Regions from separate parts of the Arthrobacter sp. BG5 genome, predicted to be linked through region 4. Evidence: riboswitches for the same ligand, from Rfam matches in the RefSeq annotation. Region 4 holds a riboswitch; each other region holds the start of a gene.
The links. A riboswitch is a leader RNA that binds a small molecule or an ion and turns the genes downstream of it on or off. The one in region 4 is predicted to bind thiamine pyrophosphate.
Positions count from the first base shown of each region.

Region 1: linked by a shared signal. The riboswitch ahead of thiO (glycine oxidase ThiO) and the one ahead of AC1MBE_RS08425 (ECF transporter S component) in region 4 are both predicted to bind thiamine pyrophosphate.
Region 2: linked by a shared signal. The riboswitch ahead of thiC (phosphomethylpyrimidine synthase ThiC) and the one ahead of AC1MBE_RS08425 (ECF transporter S component) in region 4 are both predicted to bind thiamine pyrophosphate.
Region 3: linked by a shared signal. The riboswitch ahead of AC1MBE_RS02350 (bifunctional hydroxymethylpyrimidine kinase/phosphomethylpyrimidine kinase) and the one ahead of AC1MBE_RS08425 (ECF transporter S component) in region 4 are both predicted to bind thiamine pyrophosphate.

Region 1 is NZ_CM155268.1:1,029,795-1,037,005, reverse strand. Features, by position in the region: gene AC1MBE_RS04650 (ferritin-like fold-containing protein) at 1-305, shown strand, start outside; gene thiE (thiamine phosphate synthase) at 340-1,080, opposite strand; TPP riboswitch at 1,107-1,227, shown strand; gene thiO (glycine oxidase ThiO) at 1,219-2,535, shown strand; gene thiS (sulfur carrier protein ThiS) at 2,532-2,768, shown strand; gene AC1MBE_RS04630 (thiazole synthase) at 2,774-3,583, shown strand; gene AC1MBE_RS04625 (YciI family protein) at 3,710-4,033, shown strand; gene AC1MBE_RS04620 (RNA polymerase sigma factor) at 4,077-5,378, shown strand; gene AC1MBE_RS04615 (hypothetical protein) at 5,375-5,677, opposite strand; gene AC1MBE_RS04610 (DUF3107 domain-containing protein) at 5,732-5,956, opposite strand; gene AC1MBE_RS04605 (TetR/AcrR family transcriptional regulator) at 6,021-6,767, opposite strand; gene moeB (molybdopterin-synthase adenylyltransferase MoeB) at 6,774-7,211, shown strand, end outside.
Region 2 is NZ_CM155268.1:617,925-625,135, forward strand. Features, by position in the region: gene AC1MBE_RS02800 (VOC family protein) at 1-277, opposite strand, end outside; gene AC1MBE_RS02805 (amidohydrolase family protein) at 360-1,460, opposite strand; gene AC1MBE_RS02810 (GNAT family N-acetyltransferase) at 1,464-1,964, opposite strand; TPP riboswitch at 2,033-2,140, shown strand; gene thiC (phosphomethylpyrimidine synthase ThiC) at 2,109-3,965, shown strand; gene AC1MBE_RS02820 (alpha/beta fold hydrolase) at 4,004-4,753, opposite strand; gene ffh (signal recognition particle protein) at 4,821-6,407, opposite strand; gene AC1MBE_RS02830 (glucose-6-phosphate dehydrogenase) at 6,558-7,211, shown strand, end outside.
Region 3 is NZ_CM155268.1:526,587-533,797, reverse strand. Features, by position in the region: gene AC1MBE_RS02355 (Rne/Rng family ribonuclease) at 202-3,600, shown strand; TPP riboswitch at 3,758-3,855, shown strand; gene AC1MBE_RS02350 (bifunctional hydroxymethylpyrimidine kinase/phosphomethylpyrimidine kinase) at 3,845-5,488, shown strand; gene rplU (50S ribosomal protein L21) at 5,857-6,165, shown strand; gene rpmA (50S ribosomal protein L27) at 6,227-6,490, shown strand; gene obgE (GTPase ObgE) at 6,606-7,211, shown strand, end outside.
Region 4 is NZ_CM155268.1:1,818,956-1,826,166, forward strand. Features, by position in the region: gene AC1MBE_RS08410 (UDP-N-acetylglucosamine 1-carboxyvinyltransferase) at 1-1,478, opposite strand, end outside; gene AC1MBE_RS08415 (energy-coupling factor transporter transmembrane component T family protein) at 1,602-2,405, opposite strand; gene AC1MBE_RS08420 (ABC transporter ATP-binding protein) at 2,402-4,045, opposite strand; gene AC1MBE_RS08425 (ECF transporter S component) at 4,059-4,691, opposite strand; TPP riboswitch at 4,761-4,903, opposite strand; gene AC1MBE_RS08430 (heme-degrading domain-containing protein) at 5,040-5,588, shown strand; gene AC1MBE_RS08435 (DUF4235 domain-containing protein) at 5,630-5,893, shown strand; gene AC1MBE_RS08440 (nucleotidyltransferase domain-containing protein) at 5,943-6,689, opposite strand; gene mnhG (monovalent cation/H(+) antiporter subunit G) at 6,771-7,166, opposite strand; gene AC1MBE_RS08450 (MrpF/PhaF family protein) at 7,156-7,211, opposite strand, start outside.

The DNA.
Region 1 (7,211 bases), 790 kb from region 4:
ACGCCGGCACCGCCGCGCTGATCGAACAGGTCCAGTCCGCAGGGGACGCGACGGCGGTGCTGCGGGACCGGCTCAAGGCGGCGCTCGCCGACGACCCGCGGCTGGCGTCCCGGCTGGCGCTGTGGGCCCGGCGGCTGCTCGGGGAGGCACTCACCCAGGCGCAGCGGGTCAGCGTGGAACACGCCTTCCTCGGCGGCCTGACCGGCGCGGACGAGGTCCGGGCCGGCGAACTCGCCCGCGCCCTGACCGCCGACCTCGCCGCCGGGCATTCCCGGCGGATGTCCCAGCTCGGACTTGCCGGCTAAGTCCCCGGGCCGTCTTCCCGGCTAGCTTGCCCGCCTAGTTTTCCCCGGCACCGCTGCCGACGTCGGTGTGGTTTTCGGCGTCGGCGTGGCTGCCGGCGTCAAGCGCGGCCAGCAGGCGCCGCGCCGCCCCGGCGGGATCGGCGGCCTCGGTAATCGCCCGGACCACGACGACGCGGCGCGCTCCGGCGTCGACGACCTGCTCCACGTTGGTCAGGTCGATGCCGCCAATCGCGAACCACGGCACCACGCCGGAGACCTTTCCGACGTCTGCGGCCTCGGCCCGGCCGATCGCCGCGGCGGCGTAGCGCACCAGGTCCAGCCCGACGGCGGGGCGGCCCGGCTTCGTCGGGGTGGCCCAGACCGGCCCCACGCAGAAGTAGTCCAGCCCGCTCCGGCCCGGGGCCGCGGCGATGGCGGCGTCGACCTGCTCCGGGGTGTGGGTGGACATGCCGATCACGGTGTCCTTGCCCAGGAATTCCCGGGCCGCGGTGAAGGGGATGTCCTTTTGCCCGATGTGGAAGACCGGTGCCCCGGCGAGCGAGGCCAGGTCGGCGCGGTCGTTCACGGCCCAGAGCCGGCCGTGCCGCCGCGCCACGGCGTGCAGAACCTCCAGCAGCTCCAGCTCCTCGGCCGCCTCCAGCGCCTTATCCCGCAGCTGGATGATGTCGACACCGCCGGCGAAGGCGGCATCAACGAAGTCCTCGAAGTCGCCGCGCTCCTTCCGGGCGTCGGTGCACAGGTACAGGCGGGCGGTGGTGTGGACATCCTGGCTCATGCCATAAGCCTAGTTCCTCTAAACTGGGCGCATACCGCGGGAGCCCGCGCAGGCCGTCATCCGGCCGCCGGGCTGAGAGGGCGTCAGAGCCGACCGCTTGACCTGATCCGGTTAGTACCGGCGTAGGGAAGGAAGCCTATGGACGTATCAGTCCCACCATCCGCCACACCCGCCATCGGCGCTGCGCCGCGCGGAGGCGCCGAATATTACGACGTCGCCGTGATCGGCGGGGGAGTGATCGGCCACGGCATCGCCTGGGAGGCCCGCCGCTCGGGCCGCACCGTCGCCCTGCTCGACGACGCCCCCGGCTCCGGCGCCAGCTGGGCCGCCGCCGGCATGCTGGCGCCCGTGAGCGAACTGCATTACCAGGAGGAAGACCTCCTGGCCCTGATGCTGGAAGCGTCACGGCTGTGGCCGCAGTTCGCTGCCGCTCTGGCCGGCAACAGCACAGCCGGCGGCGTAGGCGCGGGCGGCACCGGCTATCTCACGACGCCGACCCTCGCCGTCGGTGCCGACGCCGCCGACCGCCGGGCGCTCGCCGACCTGCGGGCCGTGCAGCAGGCCAGCGGGCTGGCCGTGGAGCCGCTGACGGTGCGCGAGGCGCGCAACCGCGAACCCCTGCTCAGCCCGGGCATCTCCTGCGCCTTCGACATCCCGGCGGACCACCAAGTGGACCCGCGCCGACTGCTGGCCCGGATCGGCTCGCTGCTGGCCGCGGACAGCCGGTACACGGCGGTGCGCCGCCGCGCGACCGGGCTGCTCTGGGATGGCGGCCGCGTGGCGGGGGCCACGCTTGAGGGCGGCGGGGAGATCCGGGCCGGTGAGACGGTTGTGGCCACCGGCCTCGGGGCAGCCGACCTGCAGGGCCTGCCGGCCGGACTGTCCCTGCCGCTGCGGCCGGTCTACGGGGACATCCTCCGGCTCCGGGTGCCGCAACGGCTCCGGCCGCTGCTGCGCTCCACCGTGCGGGGGCTGGTCCGCGGAGTCCCGGTCTACATCGTTCCGCGGGCGGACGGAACGGTGGTGATCGGCGCAACCCAGCGGGAGGACGCGCCCTCCGCCGCCGGCGCCGTGTCCGCCGGCGGCGTCTACCAGCTCCTGCGCGATGCCCAGCAGCTGCTCCCCGCCGTCGCCGAACTGGAACTGCTCGAGGCCACGGCAAGGGCACGGCCCGGGACACCGGACAACGCCCCGCTGCTGGGCCGCGTGGCCGGCCCCGGCGCCGGGCCGGACATCGCGGGCCTGATCGTGGCCACCGGTTTCTTCCGGCACGGAGTGCTGCTCACCCCCGTGGCCGCCGCCATCTGCCGGGCGCTGCTGGACGGGCAGCCGGACCCGCGCTGGGCCCGGTTCCGACCGGACCGGTTCTCCGACCGCCGCCCGGATTCTTCCGGCCACGACCCGCGGGACGTCTCACCCACACATGCATCACCGACAGACAGGACCACAGCGTGAACATCAGGCTCAACGGAGCGCAGCACGCCCTCGCCGACGGCGCCACGGTCGGCGCGCTGGTCAGCGGGGTCACCGGCCGGACGCTGGCCGCCGACGGGCAGGCCACGGACGGCCGCAAGCTCGGCGTCGCCGTCGCCCGCAACGCCGAGGTGGTGCCGCGCAGCCAGTGGCACGCGACGGCGCTCGCCGAGGGCGACGACGTCGAACTCGTCACCGCGGTACAGGGAGGATGAACGCCATGGCAGAAACAGCGCTGGACGCAACCCAGCAGGCACGCCGGGACCCGCTGACCTTCGACGGCGTGGAGCTGGGCTCGCGGCTGATCATGGGCACCGGCGGGGCACCGAGCCTGGACGGCCTGGGCGCCGCCCTGGTGGCCTCCGGCACGGAACTCACCACGGTGGCCATGCGCCGCTACTCGCCGGCCGAGAGCGGCTCGCTATTCCAGCTGCTGGCGGACAACAACATCCGGGTGCTGCCCAACACCGCCGGCTGCTTCACCGCCCGGGATGCCGTTCTTACGGCCGAACTGGCCCGCGAAGCGCTGGAGACGGACTGGGTGAAGCTCGAGGTGATCGCGGACGAGCACACCCTGCTGCCGGACGCCCTGGAACTTGTGGAGGCCACCGAGCAGCTTGTGGCCCGCGGCTTCAAAGTCTTCGCCTACACGAACGACGACCCGGTGCTGGCCCTCCGGCTGGAAAACCTCGGCGCCACCGCCGTGATGCCGCTGGGTGCCCCGATCGGCACCGGCCTGGGCATCCTGAACCCGCACAACATCGAACTGATTGTCTCGAGGGCGTCCGTGCCGGTGGTGCTTGACGCCGGCATCGGCACGGCCTCCGACGCCGCGCTCGCGATGGAACTGGGCTGCGACGCCGTGCTGCTCGCCACCGCCGTGACCCGTGCCCAGGACCCGGCGCTGATGGGGGAAGCGTTCCGGCACGCGGTCATCGCCGGCAGGCTGGCGCGCAGGGCAGGCCGGATCCCGCGCCGCGAGCATGCCCTGGCCTCGTCCGCCATGGAAGGCCGCGCCGAGTTCCTGTAACGGACGCTTCGGGAAACCGGCCGGAGTAGCATTCCGGAAAGAAACTTGGCGGCAGGTGTCCTTTCGACGGCATCTTCCTCGTCGTACTGACGTATCGACCTACTAGAAGGAGTCACCGTGGACTACATGCTTTTCATCTGCACCGATCCCACAGCGCCGGAATATGTGGCCGCCGAGGACAACATCGAGGAATGGGCGGCCGAGGTGGAAGCCAGGGGCATTGCCCGCCACGGTGACAGGCTGCGTCCGGTGGAGGACGCCACCACTGTCAGGGTGCGCGCCGGCGAGGTGGTGATCACGGACGGTCCGTTTGCCGAGACGAAGGAATGGGTCGCGGGCTACGACATCATCGCCTGCGCCGACCTCGATGAGGCGATCGAGGTTGCGTCCAAACATCCGATGGCAAAATTCGGCAAGATCGAAATCAGGCCTGTGTGGCCGTTCGAATAGCGGCGGTCTGCCGGAGGCCGCCGGTCACGACGCAGGGGGTCGCGTGGCAGCGGAAGTGACGGACGTGCGGACCGCCGTCGAAGGCGCCTCCGCCGTGGAGACGGCACGGATCACCGCCACCCTCATCCGCGTGACCGGCGACTGGAGCCTCGCCGAGGACTGTGTCCAGGACGCCTTTGCACGCGCCCTGGCCGACTGGCCGGAGCGTGGCATCCCTGCCAACACCGGCGCGTGGCTGACAACCGTCGCCAAGAACAGGGCGATCGACCGGATGCGGAGCGCGGCCAGCGAAAAGCGGGCGGTCCGGGAACTCGCGATCCTCACCGAGCTCGAAGCCCTCGCTGAGGATGCCCCCGCTGATCCGGCTGCCGGGGATGACCGGCTGCGGCTGATTTACACCTGTTGCCATCCTGCCCTCCCGCTTGAGGCGCGGGTGGCACTGACGCTGCGGACAGTGGCCGGCCTGACGACGGGCGAGATCGCACGCGCGTTCCTCGTCCCGGAGTCAACCATGTCGAAGCGGCTGGTCCGCGCCCGGGCCAAAATACGGGATGCCGGGATTCCGTACCGGGTGCCGCCGCCGGAGCTGATCCCCGAACGCACGGCCGGGATCCTGTCCGTGCTCTATCTCATGTTCAACGAGGGATATGCGGCCGCCGGGGGTACCACGCTGATCCGCGAGCCGCTTGCCCGCGAAGCGATCCGTCTCAGCCGTCTCCTGATCCGTTTGCTCGACGGCTCTTCCGAGGAGCCGGAGGCCATGGGCCTGCTGGCACTCAAGCTGTTCCAGCACGGCCGCCGAAAGACGCGGACCGACGCCGCAGGGGACCTGGTGACCCTGGAGGACCAGGACCGCGGGCAGTGGGACCAGGCAGCGACGGCGGAAGCCGTCGCGCTCCTGGCAGCCGCCGACCGGCTCGGGAATTCACGCGGTGCCCGGCCCGGAAGTTACCGGATCCAGGCAGCCATCGCCGCGTGCCACATGACCGCCCCCGACTTCGGCAGCACGGACTTCACCCGGGTGGCGCTGCTGTACGACCGTCTCGCCCAGCTGGCACCCTCGCCGGTCGTCGAGCTCAACCGAGCAGTCGCCGTCGCCATGTCCCAGGGACCGGAGGCAGGGCTGCACCTCATCGACCGTCTGGACCAGGCGGGGTCACTGGAGCGGTATTACCTCCTGCCTGCCGCGAAAGCGGACCTCCTGCGGCGCCTTGGCAGGCTGCAGGAGGCCGGCCGCGAATACCTGAAGGCCCGGGCACTCGCACCAACCGAGGTGGAGCGCCGCTACCTCAGCAAGCGCCTGGCAGAGACCGGCGCCGACGGAACCGCGGCCGCTGGGCGTTAGAGCCGCAGGATGGCGGTCATCCGTGCGGTGTCCTGCCGCGTGCGTGACCTGCCGAGGTATAGCACCGCGCCCACCGCTGCGGCAGCGCCCAGCAGCAAGGGCGCGACCCACGGGATCCAGGTCAGGCCCGGCTGGTAGCCGAAGCCGGCCGCCATGAAAGTGATCCAGCTCAGCATCCCCACGCCGAGGGCGACCCCCGCCGGCACGGCGATGCCGTACTTGGCGTGCCGCTTGTCATTGGCCCACACCACGAAACCCGCGGCCACGGCCACCATGGCCACCACAATCAGGGACAGCATTCAGACTCCTTGGGGAAGTGCGGGTTGGGCTGCGGGCAACGGGGCCGGGGCGGTCTAGAGGGCGCCGAAGCCCACCCGGCGGACCTCTTCGGCGCCGATTTCCACGTAGCCCAGGACGTTCGCCGGGATGATGATCTGGCGGCCCTTCTCATCGGTCAGCCGGAGCTCGGTGCCCTGGGAGAGTGCCTCTCCCACCAGCTTCGCCACCGCGTCGGCGTCCTGGTTCGATTCGAGGGCAATTTCGCGGCCGATGTTCTGAATGCCGATCTTTACTTCCACAGCAAGGCCTCCAAGCCAATCAAAGTGTTCAAGTTTTCTCTACGAGACGTTCTCTATTTGTAGTCTAGGACTCTTTGGGGAAGCGTGAGATTCCGCGCCAAGCTAAACGGTAGATCAGGTCGCTGGCCACATCGATGTCGAGGTTCCCGTCCGTTTCCAGCCAGTACCGGGCACTGACCTGCGCCATCCCGGACAGTCCCCGGCCCAGGAGCTGGGCTTCCAGGAGCGGCAGCTTGGTGTCCTCTGCGATGACCTTCGCGATCGCGTCAGCGAAGGTCTTGTTGAACGTCTCCAGCCGTGCGCTCACATCGCGGTCGTTGACCAGGTCCGATTCGAAGACGAGCCGGTGCGCCTGGTCATCGTTGGCGATGAAGTGGAAATAGGCGCGCATGACCGCCTGCACGCGCTCATCATTGTCCGTCGTCGAATTCAAGGCGCCCAGCAGCAGTTCGGTCAGGGTCGAGAGGTGGCTGTCCAGCAGCGCCAGGTACAGCTCGCGCTTGGATGGGAAGTGCTGGTACAGCACCGGCTTGCTCACGTGGGCCGTCTCGGCGATTTCGTCCATCGCGGCGCCGTGGTAGCCGTTGGCCACAAAGACCTCCTGCGCGGCGGCCAGCAACTGTGCCCGACGTTCATCGCGCGGCAGCCGTGCCGAGCGCTGCGTTCCGCTGCGCGCCTGGCCCGTCGACGACTTGCCGGTATGTCCCCGCTCAACCGGTGCCTGATGACCCACTGTCGGCCTACTTTCCCTCGCTGTTAGCTCCACTTTACGCGGGGGTAATATGACCTGGCGGCATCTTCGGGCATACATTGAAGTATGGCTTCCCAGATGACCGCAAACGGCACCCCCGCGACGCCGGCACCGGCACCCGGACCGCTGGTCGAACCGGCGGACGCGCTGACGCCGGACGAGGTGGAACGTTACTCACGCCACCTGATCATTCCCGAGATCGGATCGCTCGGGCAGCGCCGGCTGAAAAACGCGAGGGTCCTGGTGATCGGTGCCGGCGGCCTCGGTTCACCGGCCCTGCTTTACCTCGCCGCCGCCGGGGTGGGAACCCTGGGCATCATCGACGACGACGACGTGGACCTGAGCAACCTGCAGCGCCAGGTGATCCACGGCGTGGCCGACGTTGGCCGGCCCAAGACCGAGTCCGCCCGCGACGCGATCGCCGCGCTGAACCCCCTGGTCGACGTCCGGCTGCACAACGTCCGGCTGGATGCCGCGAACGCACTCGAGCTTTTCGCCGGCTAC
Region 2 (7,211 bases), 1.2 Mb from region 4:
CGGCCAGCGAGGGCTGGTCCTCGAACAGCAGGGCGGTGTGGAAGAGGCCGGCCTCGCCGCGGGAGGGCAGGTTCAGTCCGGGGGCGGGGGCCAGGTGGACCAGGGGCTTGCGCTTGCGTCCGAGGTAGAGCCCGCCGTCCTGCTCGGCCACGATGTCGAGGCCGAGGGCGCGCTGGTAGTAATCGGTCATCAGCTTCATGTCGCCGACCTTGAGCATCACGGTGCCCATGGTGAGTTCGGCGGGAAGGAGATCCTGGGTGCTGGCTTCTGCGGTCATCGAAACGCTCCGGTGGTCCTGTGGCCACCGACCTTCGGTGACCTTTACATAGACTTAAATTACTTGAAGCTTCAATTTATTCCTAATGCGGGACAGGTCCTTGACCGACCATTTCCCCGCGGAGCACGATGCTCCGGGGCTCGCGCAGGGTTGCGAGGTCCCGGCGGGGATCCGCGGCGCAGACGAGCACGTCCGCGCTGGCGCCTTCGGCGATCGATTCGGCGCCGAGCCAGCCGCGGGCAGCCCAGGTTCCGGCGTCGAGGGCCGCCGTGGCCGGAAGTCCGGCGGCGCGCAGGGCCTCGAGTTCATCGGTGATCCGGCCATGCTTGATGACGCTGCCCGCGTCGGTCCCGGCGTAGATGGCCACCCCGGCTTCGTACGCCTCCAGGATGCGCTCGGCGCGGCGCTCCCAGAGCGAGCGCATGTGCGCCGCGTAGCGCGGGAACTTGCCTTCGGCCTGGGCGGCGATGTCCGGGAAGGTGGCGATGTTGATCAGGGTGGGCACGATCGGGACGCCCTGTTCGACGAAGCGGGGCAGGTGCCGGGGCAGCAAGCCCGTTCCGTGTTCGATGCAGTCAATGCCGGCGTCGAGCATGTCATCGAGGGTGTCCTCCGCGAAGCAGTGCGCCGTAACGCGGGCGCCCTCGTCGTGGGCAGCCCGCACCGCGTCCTTGACGGTCCCGGCCGGGAAACTTGCGGCCAGGTCGCCGGCGTCGCGGTCGATCCAGTCCCCCACCAGTTTGACCCAGCCGTCGCCCGCGCGGGCCTGCTTGCGGACGGCCTCCACCAGGTCCGCGGGCTCAACTTCAATGGCGAAGCCCCGCAGGTACCGGCGCGTCCTCGCGATGTGCCGGCCGGAGCGGATGATGCGCGGCAGGTCGGTCCGCTGCTGGATCCATCGGGTGTCATGGACCGCGCCGGCATCGCGGACCAGCAGGGTTCCGGCGTCGCGGTCGGTCAGGGCCTGCCGCTCCGCTACCTCGTCCGGTACATCGCCGCCGGGGCCGAGCCCGATGTGGCAGTGCGCGTCGACCAGGCCCGGGATGACCCAGCCGTCCAGGACCAGGTCCGGCGCGGCCGCGGGCCGGGTGAAGGTCAGCCTGCCGTCGACGGCCCACAGTCCGCGCCGCTCCTGGTCGGCTGCCGTGAGGACGGGGCCGCTGAATTCGATGATGCTGCTCATGGCCTAAAGCTTAATCCGCATCGCGATCCGCCGGCCCAGCTCGTCCAGCCCCGATTGCGCCTCGTGTTCCCGCAAGGCGGCCAGGGCGCCCGAAGGCCCGGCGACCACCTCGAAGCCGCAGCTCGCGTAAAACGGTTCATTGAACGGAACGCCAGCAAAGGTGCACAGCGTCATCGACTGATAACCACGACGGCGGGCCTCGGCGAGGGCTGCCTGCACCAGGGACCTGCCGATCCCGCGCCCGGCAAAATCGGGATGCACCGAAAGTTGTTCAAGATGGGCCTGGCCGCCGACTTCATCGATCCGGGCGAATCCGACCGGCGGGCTTCCGGCGACCAGGAGAAATAGAAAGGCATCCAGCCTCGCCTGCTCCGGAGCCGGGAACGGCCGGCACCCCAGCACCGCTTCGAGCAGGCGGTCGGCCGCGGCCTCCAGCGCCGGCAGGCCCGCGAGGTCTTCAGGTGTCGCGGCCCTGATGCGGGGCAAGACCCTGCGCTGAATCACGATGCCACGCTAGCACGGGGCCGATCCGGGCGTCCCGACGGCTTCCCGGCGCCCTGTGGTAGCTTCGTTTACGACCACACGGGTGCCCCTGCAGGGGCTGAGATCAGGCTGGTGCAGCCTGCGACCGTTGAACCTGTCCGGGTAATGCCGGCGAAGGAAGTGAGCAGTTCTTTGAGCGCAACAAATCCACAGCACAGCCCTGCCCGGAACGGGAACAACGCGGCGCCAACGGAGCCTCCCGTCACCGGTGCAACACCCGTGACGCAGTCCTTGAAGTCCCATACCCTCGCATATGTCGAAGACGGCGGGATCCGCGTCCCGGTGACGGAGATTGCCCTGGAACCTTCCCCGGGCGGCGTCGGAAATCCCCCGTTCCGGGCGTACCGCACCGCGGGACCGGGCAGCGACCCGGTAGTAGGGCTCGCCGCCGTCCGCAGTGAATGGATCGCCGGACGCGGGGACACGGAACCCTACAGCGGCCGGGAACGCAACCTGCTCGACGACGGCAAGTCCGCGGTCCGGCGCGGCGCCGCCTCGGCGGAATGGCGGGGCGCGCCGCCGGAGCCCCGCCGCGCCGTCGAAGGCCGAACGGTCACCCAGATGCATTACGCACGACAGGGCCTCGTGACACCGGAGATGCGCTTCGTCGCACTGCGGGAGAACTGCGACGTCGAGCTCGTCCGCAGCGAAGTCGCCGCCGGCCGGGCCATCATCCCCAGCAACATCAACCACCCGGAGTCCGAGCCGATGATCATCGGAAAGGCGTTCCTGGTCAAGATCAACGCGAACATCGGCAACTCCGCGGTCACCAGCTCCATTGCCGAAGAGGTCGACAAGCTCCAGTGGGCCACGCAATGGGGCGCTGACACGGTGATGGACCTGTCGACCGGCGACGACATCCACACCACCCGCGAATGGATTATCCGCAACTCCCCCGTCCCGATCGGCACCGTCCCGATCTACCAGGCCCTGGAAAAGGTCAACGGCGAAGCAAACGCCCTGACCTGGGAGATCTTCCGTGACACGGTGATCGAACAGTGCGAGCAGGGCGTCGACTACATGACCATCCACGCCGGAGTGCTGCTGCGGTACGTCCCGTTGACCGCCGACCGGGTCACCGGCATCGTGTCCCGCGGCGGTTCCATCATGGCCGGGTGGTGCCTTGCGCACCACCAGGAGAACTTCCTCTACACCCACTTCGACGAGCTGTGCGAAATTTTCGCCCGCTACGACGTCGCCTTCTCACTCGGCGACGGGCTGCGGCCCGGGTCGACGGCGGACGCCAACGACGCCGCCCAGTTCGCCGAACTGGATACCCTGGCCGAGCTCACGCAGCGGGCCTGGGACTTCGATGTCCAGGTCATGGTGGAAGGCCCGGGCCACGTCCCGTTCCACCTCGTCCGGGAAAACGTGGAGCGCCAGCAGGAACTCTGCAAGGGTGCGCCCTTCTACACGCTGGGGCCCTTGGTCACAGACATCGCACCGGGCTATGACCACATCACCTCGGCGATCGGCGCCACCGAGATCGCCCGCTACGGCACGGCCATGCTGTGCTACGTCACGCCAAAGGAGCACCTGGGCCTGCCCAACAAGGACGACGTGAAGACCGGCGTCATCACCTACAAGATCGCCGCCCACGCCGCCGACTTGGCCAAGGGGCATCCCGGTGCGCACGAACGCGACGATGCCCTGTCCAAGGCCCGGTTTGAATTCCGCTGGCGCGACCAGTTCGCACTTTCCCTGGACCCGGCGACCGCGGAAGCCTTCCACGACGAGACCCTGCCGGCCGAACCGGCCAAGACAGCCCACTTCTGCTCCATGTGCGGGCCGAAGTTCTGCTCTATGCGGATCAGCCAGGACATCCGGGACGAATACGGGTCAGCGGATTCCCAGGCAGCGTTGGCACAGATGGCAGCCGGAATGCGCGCGAAAAGCGACGAATTCGTAGCGGCCGGCGGCAAGGTCTACCTGCCCGAGCCCTCCATCGGCGCACCGTCCTAGCCGGGGATTCGGGCACCCGCCTGCGCGGCACCGGCGCGTCAGGAGGCGTGGGCGTGCCGGCTGCGGTTGACGTCGGCTATGAAGGAGCGGATGACCCGGTCGCCTTCCTTCGAATCCTGCGGCCGGTGCCCGCCCGGGGCGGTGCGGTGCAGGGCGCCCGTCTCCCGCAGATAGCCGGCAATCTCCTCGTAGAGCGGTTCCCAGCCGCCGGTCAGGACCAGCGTCGGCACTCCCGGAACGATCTGCAGCGGGGCCTCCCAGGGCGGCGCCTGCAGGCGGAGCCGGCGCGCGGCGCGTCCGTCCTCCACCGCGGGCTCGCCCACACTGCCTCGAACCGGGGCATGGGCGGCGAACACACGGCGCACAAACTCGCGGTGGAAATCGTCGTCGCCAAGGTTGTGCCGGACGTCAAAGAGCGGCTGCATGAGGGCACGGTGCGCGGCGGTCGCCGGCAGTTCGGCCGTGAGCGAGAGGCAGGCCGGTTCCACCAGCGTGAGGGACTGCACCAGATCAGGGCGTTCGACGGCGGCCATCATCGCGGCGATTGCGCCCTGCGAGTGCGCCACGACATGGCCGCCGGCCTCGCCCCGGCCATCGTCCGCCAAGGCCCGCAGCACGATGCCGGCATCGGCGGCGAAGTCCGTTTCCCGCGGTTCGGCGATCGGGTCGAACCCGTGCCGCCGCAGGAACAGCGCGTCGTAACTGAGAGCCATGCCGTGCTGTTTCGGCCACGCCGCGGCACCAAAACTGCCGGCCCCGTGGACGAAAACTACGCGCTGCTTGAACATGCCCTAAGCCTATGGCACCGCCCCGTCAACGGGGCCGACGACATACTGGCTGTCCGTCCGGCTTCAGCTACTTGCCGCCGCCGAGGAACTTGTCGAAGCCCTTGGGCAGGTTCAGCTGGGACGGGTCGAACTCGCCGCCCTGCTGGCCGAAGGCTGCCCCGGTGGGTACGGTCTTGGGGCCGGCGGCGCGCCGTGCCTCCGCGTCCTTGAGCTCCTGCGCAGCCTTGGCCGGATTGCCGGAGCGGGCCTTCTTCTTCGGCGCGCTCTTGGCTCCCTTGCGGGCACCGCCGCCGCCCATCCCGGGCATTCCCGGCATACCGGGCATGCCGCCGCCGGCTGCCATCTTCTTCATCATCTTCTGCGCCTGGGCAAAGCGCTCCAGCAGGCCGTTGACCTCGGAGACATGCACGCCGGAACCGCGGGCGATGCGGGCGCGGCGGGAGCCGTTGATGATCTTGGGGGCCACCCGCTCGTGCGGGGTCATTGACCGGACGATCGCCTCGACCCGGTCGATTTCGCGCTCGTCGAACTGCTCCAGCTGCTGCCGGATGTTCTGCGCACCGGGCATCATCATGAGCATCTTCTTCATCGAGCCCATGTTGCGGATCTGCTGCATCTGGGCGAGGAAGTCCTCGAGGGTGAAGTCCTCCTGGTCGGCGAACTTCTTCGCCATCCGGGCCGCTTCGTCCTTGTCCCAGGACTTTTCGGCCTGTTCGATCAGGGTCAGCACGTCGCCCATGTCGAGGATGCGCGAGGCCATCCGGTCCGGGTGGAAGAGCTCGAAGTCGTCCAGGCCTTCGCCGGTGGACGCGAACATGACCGGCTTGCCGGTGACCGACGCGACGGACAGCGCGGCACCGCCGCGGGCGTCGCCGTCGAGCTTGGAAAGCACGATGCCGGTGAAGTTGACGCCTTCATCGAAGGCCATGGCCGTGTTGACGGCGTCCTGGCCGATCATCGAGTCGATCACGAAGAGGACTTCGTTGGGGACGATGGCGCGGCGGATCTGGCGGGCCTGTTCCATCATTTCGGCGTCGACGCCGAGCCGGCCGGCGGTATCCACGATCACGACGTCGTGCAGGGTCCGCTTCGCTTCCTCGACGCCGGCACGCGCGACGGCGACCGGGTCACCGGCGGGGTGGTCCAGCTCGGTGGAGGTGGCACCCGGGTGCGGGGCGAAGACGGGAACGCCGGCGCGCTGGCCGACCACCTGCAGCTGGGTCACTGCGTTGGGGCGCTGCAGGTCGCAGGCCACCAGCATGGGGCTGTGGCCCTGCGCCTTGAGGAACTTGGAGAGCTTGCCGGCGAGCGTGGTCTTACCGGCGCCCTGGAGGCCGGCGAGCATGATGATGGTGGGACCGGTCTTGGCCAGCCGGATGCGGCGGGTCTCGCCGCCGAGGATCTCGACGAGTTCCTCGTTGACAATCTTCACGATCTGCTGGCTCGGGTTCAGCGCACCGGAGACCTCGACGCCGAGGGCCCGCTCACGCACGCGGCCCGTGAACTCCCGGACCACCGGCACGGCAACGTCGGCGTCCAGCAGGGCACGCCGGATTTCGCGGACCGTGGCGTCAACATCCGCCTCGGTGAGGCGGCCCTTGCCACGGAGGTTCTTGAAGGTTGCTGTCAACCGGTCAGAGAGTGAATTGAACACGCGCCGTGCACTTCTTTCAGTGGATCTACAGCTGGCGGCCAGTGCGGCACGCCAGAGTCGTGACTGTTTCGCCGGAACGAACTGCCTCGACAACGGGACTCGACTATCTAGGGTACCAAGACGCGCCTTCAAGATGGCATGCTGGCTTAGGTGACCAGCCAACCAACTGTAAAAACCCTGCTCATCCTCGGCGCCTCGGGCGATCTGACCGGCCGGCTGCTGCTGCCGGGCCTGGCCCGGCTGGTGGCGAAGGGCCACGCGCCGGGCCTCACCCTGGTGGGTGCGGGCTCGGACGACTGGGCCCCGGAACAGTGGCTGGAGCGCCTTGAGACCTCCTTCGCCGACGCCAACTCGCAGGCCGACACCGGCGGCAAGCGGGAGCTGAACCGGATCCGCGAAAGCACCAGCTACCACCGGCTGGACGTCACCGCCGAGGGGCAGCTGTCCGGGCTGCTGGCCACGCTGGACGGACCCGTGGCCGTGTACTTCGCGCTGCCGCCGAAGATCAGCCAGCTGGCCTGCGAGGCCCTCGCCCCGGAGCAGGTGCCCGCCGGGACCCGGCTGGTGATGGAGAAACCGTTCGGGTCCAGCGAGGAGTCCGCCCGGGACCTCAACCGGACCCTGGCGGCCCTGGTCCCGGAGGACCACATCCACCGGGTGGACCATTTCCTGGGCAAGGCGACGGTGCTGAACATCCTGGGCTTGCGCTTCGCAAACACCTTCCTGGAGCCGGTGTGGAACCGGGACTACGTCGAGAAAGTGGAGATCATCTTCGATGAGGACCTCGCGCTCGAAGGCCGTGCC
Region 3 (7,211 bases), 1.3 Mb from region 4:
TTGGACGGCACCTGGTTGTGACACATGGGATCAACGGGTTCAGAACAAGCTCGCCGGCCTTCCAGGGCTGCCGCACCCCACTGCCGGTGCGAACCTGAAGGTATCCAATTGACTTCTGTCAATGCCCGCGGGTGTTGACAAATATTTGCCCCCACGGGTGCCGAATGTGGCGGTACATCAGGGGCAGGAGTGTCGCCACATATGGATAATGACCAGCTAGTAGCCGGTAACAACGAAGCACTCGTTACCGAAGAAGCACCGGAAACCGCCGCCGCAACGGAGGCTCCCAAGAAGGCCACCAGGACCCGCCGCAAGGCGGCCCCGAAGCCGGAAGCCGCAGAGACGGCAGCCGCGTCCGACGTCGTCGCTGACGCCGGCGCCCTCCCGGACGGCACCGACGCCGCCCCGGAAGCCAAGGCCCCGGCCCGCCGGAGCCGGTCGCGCAGGAAGACCGACGCCGACGTCCCTGCCGCAAGCGACGACGCCGCCGCCGCAACGGACATTGCGGCTACCGCGGCTGCAGCCGTTGAGGCGCCCGCGGAGCCGGCAACAGCGGAAGCCGCACCGGAGAAGCCGGTCCGCCGCCGCGCCTCCCGCGCCAAGGCCGCCCCGGCCGCCGTGGAGGCCGAAGCAGTGCAGAACGAAGTAGCCGCTGTGACCGATGCCGCCGCCCCCGCCGAAGCAGCCGCAGCCGCGCCGGCCGCCGCCGAAACTCCGGCAGCAGAGTCCGATGAAACCGCGGCCGAGGCCGGCGCGGAAGCCCCCGCGCTGTTCCTCGCACCCGGCGCTGTCACCTCGATGATCTTCCAGGCCCCGGACCTGAGCACCGTCGTGCGCCCGGCCCCGGTGGTGGCAGAGGAAACCGAAGAAGAAGACGAAGAAGAAGAGGTCGAGGGCGACGACGCCGGCAGCCGCCGTCGGCGCCGCAGCCGCGGACGCCGCGGCCGCACCCGCGCCGCCGGCGAAGCCGACACCGATACCGAAGGCGCTGACGAGAGCACCGAGGAAACCGGCGAGGATTCCGAAGGCACCCTCGAAGAGGGCGTGACCTCGCGCCGCCGCCGCCGTCGCCGCCGCGGCGAACAGGACCTTGAACTGACCGGCGGCGGGGACGACGATCCGCCCAACACGGTGACCCGTGTCCGGGCGCCGCGCGCGGTCAGCGAGGCCCCGGTCAACAACCGCGTCACCTCCGTCAAGGGCTCCACCCGCCTGGAGGCCAAGAAGCAGCGCCGCCGCGAGTCCCGCGACACGGGCCGCCGCCGCACCGTTATCACCGAGGCCGAGTTCCTGGCCCGCCGCGAATCCGTGGACCGCCAGATGATCGTCCGGCAGCGCGACGACAGAATCCAAATCGGTGTCCTGGAAGACGGTGTGCTGGCCGAGCACTTCGTCTCCAAGACCCAGCAGGATTCCCTGATTGGCAACGTCTACCTGGGCAAGGTCCAGAACGTGCTGCCGTCCATGGAAGCCGCCTTTGTCGACATCGGACGCGGCCGCAACGCCGTGCTGTACGCCGGCGAAGTCAACTGGGACGCCGTGAACCTCGAAGGCAAGCAGCGCCGGATCGAAAACGCGCTCAAGTCCGGCGACTCCGTGCTCGTCCAGGTCACCAAGGACCCGGTCGGCCACAAGGGTGCCCGGCTGACCAGCCAGATCTCGCTGCCCGGCCGCTACCTCGTGTACGTGCCCGGCGGTTCCATGACCGGCATCTCCCGCAAGCTGCCCGACGTTGAGCGCAACCGGCTCAAGCGGATCCTCAAGGACCGCCTGCCGGAGGACGCCGGCGTAATCGTCCGCACCGCGGCCGAGGGCGCCTCGGAGGAAGAGCTGACGCATGACATCAACCGTCTGCGCGCGCAGTGGGAAGGCATCGAGAGCCAGTCCACGTCCACCAAGATCCTCGCCCCGGAGCTGCTCTACGGCGAACCGGACCTGACCATCAAGGTGGTCCGCGACGTCTTCAACGAGGACTTCTCCAAGCTGATCGTTTCCGGCGAGGAAGCCTGGGACACCATTGAGGCCTACGTCACCTACGTGGCTCCGGACCTGGTGGGCCGGCTTGAGAAGTGGACCAAGGACACGGACATCTTCGCTGCGTGGCGCATCGATGAGCAGATCCACAAGGCCCTGGACCGCAAGGTCTTCCTGCCCTCCGGCGGCTCCCTGGTGATCGACCGCACCGAAGCCATGACCGTGGTGGACGTCAACACCGGCAAGTTCACCGGCAGCGGCGGCAACCTCGAGGAAACCGTCACCAAGAACAACCTGGAAGCGGCCGAGGAAGTCGTCCGGCAGCTGCGGCTGCGCGACATCGGCGGCATCATCGTGATCGACTTCATCGACATGGTGCTGGAATCCAACCGCGACCTCGTGCTGCGCCGCATGGTGGAGTGCCTCGGCCGGGACCGGACCAAGCACCAGGTCGCCGAGGTGACCTCGCTGGGGCTCGTGCAGATGACCCGCAAGCGGATGGGCACCGGGCTGCTGGAGGTCTTCGGCGAACAGTGCGAGGCCTGCGCCGGCCGCGGCATCGTCACCCACGACGAACCGGTCGAACACCGCCGCGCCAACACCGTCGCCGCGGAACACCACGTCCCGCGGACCGAGCACCAGCCCGCCGCCCGCACGGAGCGCAAGCGCCGCCGCGGCAAGAGCGGCCAGGGAGCCGGCGAGTCCATGCCGGCCGCCCCCGCCGCGGCGCACGCCGAGCCCACCGAGGCTGAGCGCCACGCCAAGGCAGAAGCGACCCGCGCCGCGTTGGCCAACATCGCCGCCGCCGCGCACGCCGCCCACTTGCACGACGGCGAAGCGACAGCAGCGCCCGACGCCGAAACCCGGCAGGCCGCCCTCGATGCGGCCGTGGAGCTGGCTTCGACGGAGGAGGCAGCCGGGCGTCCCGCCGCTGTGCTGACCTTCGGCGGCGAGCAGGTGGCCCTGCCGTTCGTCGAGCACGCGGAGGAGACCCCGCAGCCCGCGCTGACCCTGGACCTGCTCACCGAGGCATTCGCCAACCTGGGCGACGCCGAGGCCGCCAAGCCTGCCGCAGCGGCCCCGGCCGCGGCGGAAACTGTAGCGCCGGAACCGGCTGCACGGGCCGCGGAGCTCCCCGCGGCGGAACCCGCGGCGCCGGTTGCAGCGGCACCGTCCCGCGCCACCCGCGGCCGTGGCCGTGCCCAGACAGCACGGATCCAGCCGCCGAGTGTCCGGAACCGGGAGGCCCAGGCCACCCCCCGGCAGGAAGCGCCCAAGGCACCCGCGGCTCAGGCCCAGGCGCCCGCAACACAGGCACCCGTCCGCCGGGAACCTGCCAAGGCACCCGCGGCGCAGGCGCCCGCAGCACCGGCAACGCAGGCGCCGGCCCGCCAGGCTGCGGCAGCGGAGAGCTCCGCACCCCGCCGGGTGCGCCGGAACCGAAGCGCCAGCCGGGCCCAGGGAGCCGCCAACGAGACGTCTGTGCAGCAGCGCGCGGCCACTCCGTCGGCTGCCGCCGGATCGGTCCATGAGGCCAAGGCGCCGGAGCCGGTGAAGGAGGCCGCGAAGCCCGCGGCCAACGAGCCGATCATCCTCGGCGTCGGCGTACCGGCGTCGGAGCTGTAGGACTCAGCAGACACCACGGCCCGCGGGTATCGTGCGGAATCGACGTAACATCGGTCGGTCCGGGCGGTACCCGCGAGCCCGTTAAGGGGCGTCCGCCAGGGGGCGCCGTCACGGAGGGTGCGGACGGGGGAGTTGCCGGCGGGGAACGCTAGGCTGGGGAACTGACACGGGGTGCCGCGCATCGAGCCGGCTGAGATCCAGACCCGTTGAACCTGTCCGGTTAGCACCGGCGAAGGGATGTCTCTTGTCTTCATCGACCCAGCCGCAACCAACCCGGCCAGCCGCAACCCGCCCGGCATCCATCCTGCAGTCCGCCTTCCCGGACCAGGAGCCCGCGGAAGCCGCCGCAGCCACACTGCCGCGGATTCCGCGGGTGCTGGCGATCGCCGGTTCGGACCCTTCCGGCGGCGCCGGCATCCAGGCGGACCTGAAGAGCATCGCCGCGAACGGCGGCTACGGGATGGCCGTCATCACGGCGCTGACGGCCCAGAACACCCGGGGCGTCCGCTCCGTCCACGTGCCGCCGGCGTCCTTCCTGACGGCCCAGCTGGAGGCAGTAAGCGACGACATCACCATCGATGCGGTCAAAATCGGCATGCTCGGCGACGCCGCAGTGATCGACGCCGTCCGGGCCTGGCTTCAGAAGGTCCGGCCCGCCGTCGTGGTCGTGGACCCGGTAATGGTGGCCACCAGCGGCGACCGGCTGCTGCAGGAATCCGCCGAAGCGGCCCTGCGCTCCCTGCTCCCGCTGGCCGACCTCATCACCCCGAACCTGGCCGAACTGGCCATGCTGCTGGACGAACCGCCCGCCGCGGACTGGGCCGGGGCGCTGGAACAGGGCAAGCGGCTCGCCGCCCAGGCCGGCACCACGGTGCTGGTCAAGGGCGGCCACCTCGCCGACGGCCAGGAAAGCGAAGAAGGCGGCCGCGACGACGGCGGCGGCTGCCCGGACGCACTGGTGAACACCGGAGGACTGCTCGGCCAGGAAACGGTGGTCGTGCCGGGCGAGCGGATCGCCACCCGCAACAGCCACGGCACCGGCTGCTCGCTGTCTTCGGCACTGGCCACGGTGCAGGCGCGGGCGGGGGACTGGGAGGCGGCTCTGCGCGAGGTCAAGCCCTGGCTGCTGGGTGCGCTGCGGGAATCCGGTCGCCTCGGCGTCGGATCCGGCAACGGCCCCGTGCACCATTTCCACCACCTTCAGCCAGCCGCACCGGCCCTGACACAGCTGCCCGCCAAGGGTGGCTTCGCAGCGGCCCTCGCCGGGCACGCGGCGGCAGGACTGGACGCGATCTACAGCCTGGACTTCATCCGCGGGCTCGCCGACGGAAGCTTGCCGGAGCAGGAGTTCGCTTACTACCTCAGCCAGGACGCCCTGTACCTGAACGGCTACTCCCGGGTGCTGTCCCGCGCCGCCGCCCTCGCGCCGTCGGAAGCCGAACAGCTCTTCTGGTCCCGTTCGGCGCAGCAGTGCCTCGAAGTCGAATCCGAACTGCACCGGAACTGGCTGGCCGGCCGCGCGGCGGAAACGCGGCCGGGACCGGTCACCAAGGCCTACGTGGACCACCTCCACGCGGCATCGCTCGCCGGCAGCTACGGCGTGCTGGCCGCGGCGGCGCTGCCGTGTTTCTGGCTCTACGCCGAGGTCGGCGCCACGCTGCATCGCGAGTTCCTCGCTGCGGGCGCCCCGGCGGCGCACCCCTACGCGGAGTGGCTGAGCACCTACGCGGACGAGGCCTTCGCGGAGGCGACCCGGCAAGCGATCAGGTACACCGACGCCGCGGGCCGCGGGGGCTCCGAGGCGGAGCGACGCGCCATGGCAGAAGCCTTCGAGCACTCCTGCCGGTATGAGGTGGAATTCTTCGACGCGCCGAGGCTGCACGCCTGAGCCGGCCCGGGCGATGCAGCCGGTAAGATAATGGGGCGCGGTTCCGGAAGGTCGCTGCGGCACCACAGCTTGGGCCCCCTGGGCACATGGTGTGGCGCCTGTCACGCACTACTCGCCGGGACCAGCCTCGTTTGCGGCCGAAGGCAAAATTAGCGTAGTCTAGATCTTCGGTGCTTACGCCAACACTTGGGTTATGACCCTGAGGAACAGTTCACCCGCCCTGCGGGCAGGACTTTCCACGGGATAGCTCATGGGTTCCCCCGGGGAATCCACCGGCGTTGAGGCACAGCGTGAGCCGGTCCGAACACTTCGGCCCCAGGTTCCGCACGCAAATCTAGTAATAAACGTCGAGAGAAGTGAGTTCCCCAGTGGTGTACGCGATTGTCCGCGCAGGCGGCCGCCAAGAGAAGGTTTCCGTTGGAGACTTCGTTACCCTGAACCGCGTCCCCGGTGGAGCCGGCAGCACCTTTGAGTTGCCCGCACTGCTCCTGGTGGACGGTGACAAGGTCACGACTGCAGCCAAGGACCTGGCCAAGGTAACGGTTACGGCTGAGATCCTGGAAGACCTCCGTGGTCCCAAGATCGTCATCCAGAAGTTCAAGAACAAGACCGGTTACAAGAAGCGCCAGGGTCACCGTCAGGAACTGACCAAGGTCAAGATCACCGGTATCAAGTAACTCTTCGTTACTGATCTGGTTCCAACAGTTTCCCCAGAATTTTTGAAAGCAGGCATTTCAAATGGCACATAAAAAAGGCGCGAGCTCCACTCGCAACGGTCGTGACTCCAACGCCCAGTACCTTGGCGTCAAGCGCTTCGGCGGCCAGGTAGTTTCCGCAGGCGAGATCATCGTCCGCCAGCGTGGCACCCACTTCCACCCGGGCGCCGGCGTTGGCCGCGGCGGCGACGACACCCTGTTCGCCCTGACCCCCGGTGCTGTCGAGTTCGGCACCCGCCGTGGTCGTCGCGTTGTGAACATCGTGGCTGCTGCAGCTGCAGAGTAACAACAAGTTCTAAATCGGTGGGGCGGGCCAATAGGTCCGCTCCACCGGTGTTTTAACCGCATTACAATCATCTTGGGCCCCTGCGGACCTGAGGAACAGCACTGAGGAGATCCACGTGGCGAGCTTTGTAGACCGGGTAGTACTGCACGTATCCGGCGGTACCGGCGGCCACGGCTGTGTCTCCGTCCACCGCGAGAAGTTCAAGCCCCTCGGCGGCCCCGACGGCGGCAACGGCGGCAACGGCGGCGACGTCATCCTGCGCGTGGATCCGCAGACCACCACCCTGCTCGACTACCACCACGCCCCGCACCGGCACGCCACCAACGGCGGCCCCGGCATGGGCGACTGGCGCGGCGGCAAGAACGGCGAAACCCTCGTCCTCCCGGTCCCCGAGGGTACGGTCGTCAAGAGCAAGGACGGCACCGTCCTCGCCGACATGGTCGGCGAAGGCACTGAGTTCATCGCCGCGGCCGGCGGCATCGGCGGCCTCGGCAACGCCGCCCTGTCCTCGCAGAAGCGCCGCGCCCCCGGCTTCGCGCTCCTCGGCATCGAAGGCGAATCCAGCGACATCGTCCTGGAGCTGAAGTCCATCGCGGACATCGCCCTGGTCGGCTTCCCGTCCGCGGGTAAGTCCAGCCTGATCGCGGCGATGTCGGCCGCGCGGCCGAAGATCGCCGACTACCCCTTCACCACCCTGATCCCCAACCTCGGCGTCGTGCAG
Region 4 (7,211 bases):
TCGGCCAGGTCCTCGTAACCGCGCTCGATCACGTAGATGTTGCGCAGCTCGGAGACGCCCCGTGCGGCGAGCATAGCCAGCAGCAGGCAGGCTGCCGGGCGCAGGGCCGGCGGGCAGCCGACTTCCGCGGCCCGCCACTTGGTGGGCCCGTTGACATAGATCCGGTGCGGATCCAGCAGCTGGACCTGGGCGCCGAGCTTGTTCAACTCGGTGAGGTAGATTGCCCGGTTCTCGTACACCCAGTCGTGGATCATCGTCTGGCCCTGCGCGTTGGCGGCGATGACGGCGAAGAACGGCAGGTTGTCGATGTTCAGGCCGGGGAAAGGCATCGGGTGGATCTTGTCCGCGGGCGCCCGCAGCTCGGAGGGCTTCGTGGTGACGTCCACCAGCCGGGTGCGTCCATTGCGCGCAAGGTACTCCGCGGACACCTCCAGCCGCTGGCCCATCTGCTCCAGCGTCGCCAGCTCGATCTCCATGAACTCGATCGGGACCCGGCGGATCGTGACTTCCGAGTTGGTCACGATGCCGGCGGTGATCAGGCTCATCGCCTCGATCGGGTCCTCGGACGGGAAATACTCGACGTCGGCCTCGATCGACGGACGGCCGACGATCGTCAGCGTTGTGGTGCCCACGCCGTCGATCTCCACGCCCAGCATCTGGAGGTAGAAGCAGAGGTCCTGGACCATGTAGTTCGGGCTGGCGTTGCGGATGATGGTGGTGCCACGGCGGTGGGCGGCCGCCATGATGGCGTTTTCGGTCACGGTGTCGCCGCGCTCACTCAGGACGAAGGAACGGTCGTGGCCGTCCGCGGGCGGCGCCTGCACGCTGTAGAAGCCGGACTTCGCCTCGACGCTGAGGCCGAACTGGCGCAGGGCCTGCATATGCGGTTCCACGGTGCGGGTGCCGAGGTCGCAGCCGCCCGCGTAGGGCAGCCGGTATTCGGCGGATTCATCGAGCAGCGGGCCCAGGAGCATAATGACGCTCCGGGTCCGGCGCGCGGCCTCGACGTCCATTGATTCAAGGTCCAGCACGGCCGGGCGGCGGATCTGCAAGTCGTTCGCGTCCAGCCAGGTGCATTCGACACCGATGCTGGTCAGGACCTCAACGATCCGGTTGACTTCCTCGATCCGGGCGAGCCGGCGCAGGACGGTGGTGCCGCGGTTGATCAGGCTCGCGCACAGCAGCGCGACGCCGGCGTTCTTGCTGCTGTTGACGTCCACCGCTCCGGAGAGCGTGCGGCCGCCCTCCACCCTGAGGTGGGTCATCTGCGGCCGGCCGACCTTGACGATGGCCCGGCCGAAAATGGCTTCAAGCCGCTGGATCATTTTCAGGCTCAGGTTCTGCTTGCCCTGTTCCATCCGGGCAATGGCGCTCTGGCTGGTACCCAGTTCGGCCGCGAGCTGTCCCTGAGTCCAGCCCTTCTGGCCGCGGGCGTCCCGGAGCACGGCGCCGACGTATTCAGCAGTCTGTTGAGTCATATGCAATAAATATCACGGATGAGCTATTTGATCCGAAAAACACCCGCCAACTGCAATTAAGCTCACATAATATCCATCTCGTGCGATATGGCAGGCGCCCCGGGAGCAGCCTACGCCAGTCCGCTACTGCTGGCCGAGAAACACCATGTTCCAGGTCCCGGCACCGATGGCCGCCGCCACCGACGCGCCGGCGATCAGCACACCGCCCAAGACCACCCACGCGTCCAGCCGGCTGAACGTCGCGGTCCGCGCCCAGGTCCGCTGCGCGCCGCCGAAGCCGCGGGCTTCCATGGTCACCGCCAGCCGGGACGCGCGGCGGAGTGCCTGAACCAGCAGCCCGAAGCTTTGCCCCAGCGTGGCCTTCAGCCGCTGCACCGGGTTGCCGTGTGAGCCGACGCCGCGGGCCCGCCGGGCCATGCCGATGGTCTGCCATTCCTCGGCCATGAGCCCCACTAGGCGCATCGCGGCGAGGGTGCCGAGCACAAACCGGTGCGGCAGCTTTGCCTGCTGCGCCAGGGCGTCGGCCAGATCCGTCGGGTCCGTACAGCTCATCAGCAGCACCGCCGGCAGGGCGATCGCGAGGCCGCGCAAAAGGAAACCCAGCCCGAGCTGCAGCGAACCCTCGCTGATGGACCAGACGCCGACGTCGAGCAGGATCCTGCCGTGGTCCGGCGCCAGGATCGCGGTGCTCCAGCCGCCCACGGCCGCCGCTAGGATCAGCGGCCAGCCGCGCTGCCAGAGCAGGGCCAGGGTCAGGCCGGCAAGCGGGAACAGCAGGAGTTCGAAGCCGAGCGCCACGGACGCGGACACCCAGTCGATGGACAGCGCCAGGACGACCGTGATGAGCACGACGCCGGCGAACTTGGCCAGCGGGTTGGCCCGGGCCAGCAGGGCGTGGTTCCCGGGCAGGGTCAGGGCGTCCCTCATGGCGCCGCCACCCCCGGGTTCGTCGTCCGGCCGGGCACGCCGGGCGGCGGGGCGCCGAGTTTTAACTCGGCGCCCCCCAGGACCTCGCTGAATTCCGCGTCGTGGGTCACCGAGACCACGGCCGTGCCGGCGTCGAGGAGCTCGGAGAGGAAGGAGGCCAGTTCCGCCCAGGTGTTGGCGTCCTGGCCGAAGGTGGGCTCGTCCAGCACCAGCACCTGCGGGTGCGCGGCCAGCACGGTGGCGACCGAGAGCCGCCGCTTTTCGCCGCCGGAGAGGGTGTAGGGGTTGGCGTCCACCAGGTCGCGCAGCCGCAGGCGTTCCAGCAGCTCGTCCACTCGTTCTTCGCCGCGGCCCAGCTGGCGGGGGCCGAACATCAGTTCGTCCAGCACCCGGCCGGTGACGAACTGGTGCTCGGGTTCCTGGAACACCGTGCCGATCCTGGCAATCAACTGCTGGGCCCTCCACTTGTAGGGGTCGATGCCCGCACCGGCGCTCAGCTCGGTCGTGGCGGACACCGCGCCGGCCACCGGGGCCAACAGTCCCGCCAGGGTCAGGGCGAAGGTCGACTTCCCGGAACCGTTGGGGCCGGTGATGGTCAGCGCCTGCCCGGCCCGGACCTGCGCCGTGATGCCGGACTGCACCGGCGCGGGCGGGACCGTGCGGAACCCGCGCAACAGACCGGTGCGGCGGGGATGTTCGCGGGACACGGCCAGCCCCTCGGCCGCCAGCAGCAGCTGGCCGGCCGCGGCGCCGCCGGTCTCGACTCCGCCCGGCCCCGTTCCGCCGCGGCGCGCCCGGGTGGCAGGCACATGGCCGGGCACCCAGACGCCGGCGGCGATGAGCATGTCCCGCGCCTGCTCCAGGACCAGGTCCGGGGGCCCGTCCAGCAGCACGGCGGAGTCGGTGGCGGTTCCGGGCTGCAGCACAACGATCCGGTCCACGAGGTCTTTCCAGACGGCGACCCGGTGCTCCACCACCACGAGGGTGGCGCCGGTCTTGTCCAGGCACCGCCCCACGGCGTCGCGGACCTCCAGAACACCGGCCGGGTCGAGGTTGGCGGTGGGCTCGTCGAGCAGCAGCAGGCCCGGCCGCATCGCGAGGATCCCGGCGAGCGCCAGCCGCTGCTTCTGCCCGCCGGAGAGCGACGACGTCGGGTGCTGCAGCGGCAGTCCGCCCAGCCCGACGTCGTCGAGCGCCTCCGCCACCCGGGGCCAGATCTCCGCCGGGGGCACGGACAGGTTTTCGGCCCCGAAGGCGACGTCGTCGCCGAGCCGCGACAGCACCACCTGGGTCTCCGGGTCCTGCTGCATCAGCCCCGCCCTGCCGCGCCGGGACCGGGGTGGGGCGCCGTCGATCAGCAGGCTGCCGGTCTCGTCCGAGTCCTCGGCGTCCGCGGCGCCCGCCGCGGACGCGGCCGAAGCGGCCGATGCGGCGGCGGAAGTGCTGTCCCCGAGCACCCCGGCCAGGGCGTGCAGCAGTGTGGACTTGCCCGCGCCGGACGGCCCCAGCAGCAGCACGCGCTCACCCGGGCGGATGTCCAGATCCAGGCCGCTCACGGCGGGCCGGGGCCGGCCGGCGTGCCGCCAGCCCCAGCCGCGGGCGGTGACCGCGGCCGGCCGGACGGCGTCGGAAGTTCTCATGCGGGTGCGGGCCTCAGGAGAAGACGGGTTCCGACGCCGCCTTGCGGGAGGCGAACGACCCCAGCACCCCGGTCTTGGCCAGGCCGCGGGTGGCCAGCCAGGACAGCCCGCCGGCAATGACGGCTCCGGAGATGGCGCAGAAGACGATGTAGGCGAGCTTGTCGCCGGATTCGTACGCGATGTTCCAGCCCCAGGGCAGGAAGGAGTCGTTCAGTCCGCAGAACAGGCCCGCGCCGGCGCCGGCGAGCAGGGACGCCGGCAGGTTGAACCGCTTGTACAGGAACGCGGCGAAGATGAGTTCGGCGCCGAGGCCCTGGACGAAGCCGGAGAACAGCACGGACGCGCCGTACTGGGAGCCCATGATCAGCTCGCCCGTGGCGGCCACAGTTTCGCAGAACAATGCCGCTCCGGGCTTGCGGATAATGAGCATGCCCAGCACAGCGGGGATCATCCAGCCGCCGGCATAGAGCCCGGTCAGCGGCGGGTAAACGGCGTTGAGCGGAACGGAAACAAGGTTGGAACCCTGGGACCAGGCCCAGAAAATCACACCGCCGGCAACAGCGATCAACGCCGCCACCACAATGTCGACCACGCGCCAGCTGTACTTGCCGGTGGTGAGTGTCTGCTTCGCAGAAATATCAGTCATGTCGTCCTCCTGAGGTACAGGAGGGGAGGGTGTTCCGGCGGCGCCGCGGCTTCCGCCACGGGCGCCGGGCACCCTGAGAACTCGACTCCCTTGCGCCGGTACTAACCGGATCAGGTTCGAGGGTCTGCGGCTGTCCGCACTCTCAGCGCCCACCTACGGTTCCCTGGACTGTTCCAGTGATGCCCGACGGCGGCGCTCCCCTGTCGTATCAAAATCGCCCTTGTGGGCTGGGCCAGTTTACACCCGGCGGACCTCCCACGTGACTCACAATCGTTGCCGTTTCGAGGGCCCCAGCTGCCCGTCCGTTGGGCTTGCGCAGCGGCGGCCACCTAACGGAAGCTGAGTCCCATGAGCGACGCACCAGTTCCTTCCCCCGAGTACGACCCGGACTCCGCGGAACCGCAGCCGGACGGGTCCCTGGCGGCGCTGATCGGCCGCATCCTGACGGAAATCGACGAACTGCAGTTCGAGTCCTTCAGCAAAGACGACGCCCTTGACCTGGGGCTCCGGCTAGTGGAGCTCGGCCGGCAACGCTCCCACCCGATCGCCGTCGACATCACCAAAGGCGAGCAGGTCCTCTTCCACGCCGCTCTGGAGGGCGCCACCCCGGACAATGAGCGTTGGATCAAGGCCAAACAGCGCACCGCCGTGCGGTATGAAGTCCCGTCGCTGCTGGTGGGCCTGCGGGCGCGTGCTGCCGGGCGCAGGATCGAGGACAACGCCTGGTTCGACCAGCAGGAGTTTGCGGCCCACGGCGGCTCCTTTCCCATTTACCTGCGCGGCACCGGGGTGGTCGGCACCGTCACCGTCTCGGGGCTGCCACAGAAAGCGGACCATGAGCTGGTGGTCGAGGCCCTGACGGAGATCCTTGGCCGCCCGGCGTCGCCGGGACGCTAGGCTAGGGGAAGCCCTGTTTCCTCCCGCAAGGAGTACGACGTATGAACATCTTCATCAAACTGCTCGGCACCGGCATCAGCCTCCTCGCCGGCTTCGTCGGCACCAAGGTGGTCGACACCGTTTGGGAAAAGACGACCGGCAACAAGCCGCCCAAGGGCCACGACGACGACGTTCCCACCACGCTGCGTCAGGCGCTGACGTTCGCCCTGATCTCTGCGTCGGTCAGCGCCATCATCCAGGTTCTCGCCAACCGCGGCACGCAGCGGGCGATCACTCGCTTCGCCAAGACCCAGGACCTGGTCTAGGGCCTATCGCCTGCCCGGTGCGCCCGGCCGCCGGCGGAGTCATCGGTCGTCAGGCGGTAATTTCCGCCTCGCCGCGCAGATGGCCCTCCTGGACATACCCACCCGACCCCTCGAGGACCTCCCTGGCGAGGGCGGCGAGGGATTCCGGGTTTCGGTGAGGGTCGGCGGCCCAGCCCGCCAGGCGGCCGGCGAGGTCGTTGCCGTTGCGCGTGAGGCGGCGAATGACCCATTTGCCTCCGCCAAGCCAACTCCCGGCCTCGAGCAGCAAAAGGTCGGCAGCTTCGCGGAAGACATCCGCCGTCAGGATGAAGGTTTCGGCGTCGTCGCGGCTTCCTGTCAGGTCGTCCATTAGGGCGCTCAGTCCGTAGCAGCGGGAACCCCGCTCGGCGTCGGTCAGGGGCTTCGGCCCGTGTGCCATCTGTTCCCGGGCGCGGGACTGCCATGCGCGGCCGGCACCGTTGTCCGTAAGGAGAATTCCGCTGGCGCAAAGCTCTGCGATCACGGGTCGCCGTTCCTCCGCCTCCCTGCGGTACCAGAAGTCCAGGCTCGCCGGCGTATGCACGAACGCCTCAACCAGCCATCCCTGGAAACGGCTGGTCAGCGCATAATTCGGGTGTCCGTCCGGGTAGAGAACAGCGATGTCGAGGTCAGAGGTGGATGTTGCCGTCCCGGCGGCCGCGCTTCCCCCGAGGATGGACGCAGCTGAGTCGGGATGGTTCTTTTCAACGTAAGCTCTCGCGATTTCGGCGATCTGGTCTTGGTCGAGGTCCCGCGGGGCATCTTCCGGCATTTCCATCCGGCCAGTCTGACATGTCCGGCCACCGCCCAGGCGGCGGACCATGCGCCATGTCCCGCCAACCGGCCGGGCGACGGCGGGTCAGTCGTCGTCGTCGGTGAAACCGCGCTTGCCGGCCGCCTGCTGCACCACGGCTTCGAGCTCGTCGGCGCTGAGCAGTTCCGGGTGCAGGTGCTTGGTGCGGTAGCCGGCACGTCCCACCATGTGGGCCGAGACCGGCACCGTGAGCAGCTGGAAGATCCACGCCACGCCCAGCACCGGCCACACCCACCAGGTGCGCAGCTGCAGGCCCACCGCGCAAAGCAGCAGGAACAGGCCCAGCACCTGCGGCTTGGTGGCGGCGTGCATACGGCTCATGAGGTCGGGGAAGCGCAGCAGGCCGATTGCCGCGCCGAGGGACATCAGCGCCCCGACCACCATAAAAACGGCGGAGACGGCGTCGGTCACGGCGTCGGCGGAGCTTGTCTCAGGACTCATTGGGCTGCTTCCTCCGGTCTGCCACGAAACGGGCCACGGTCACCG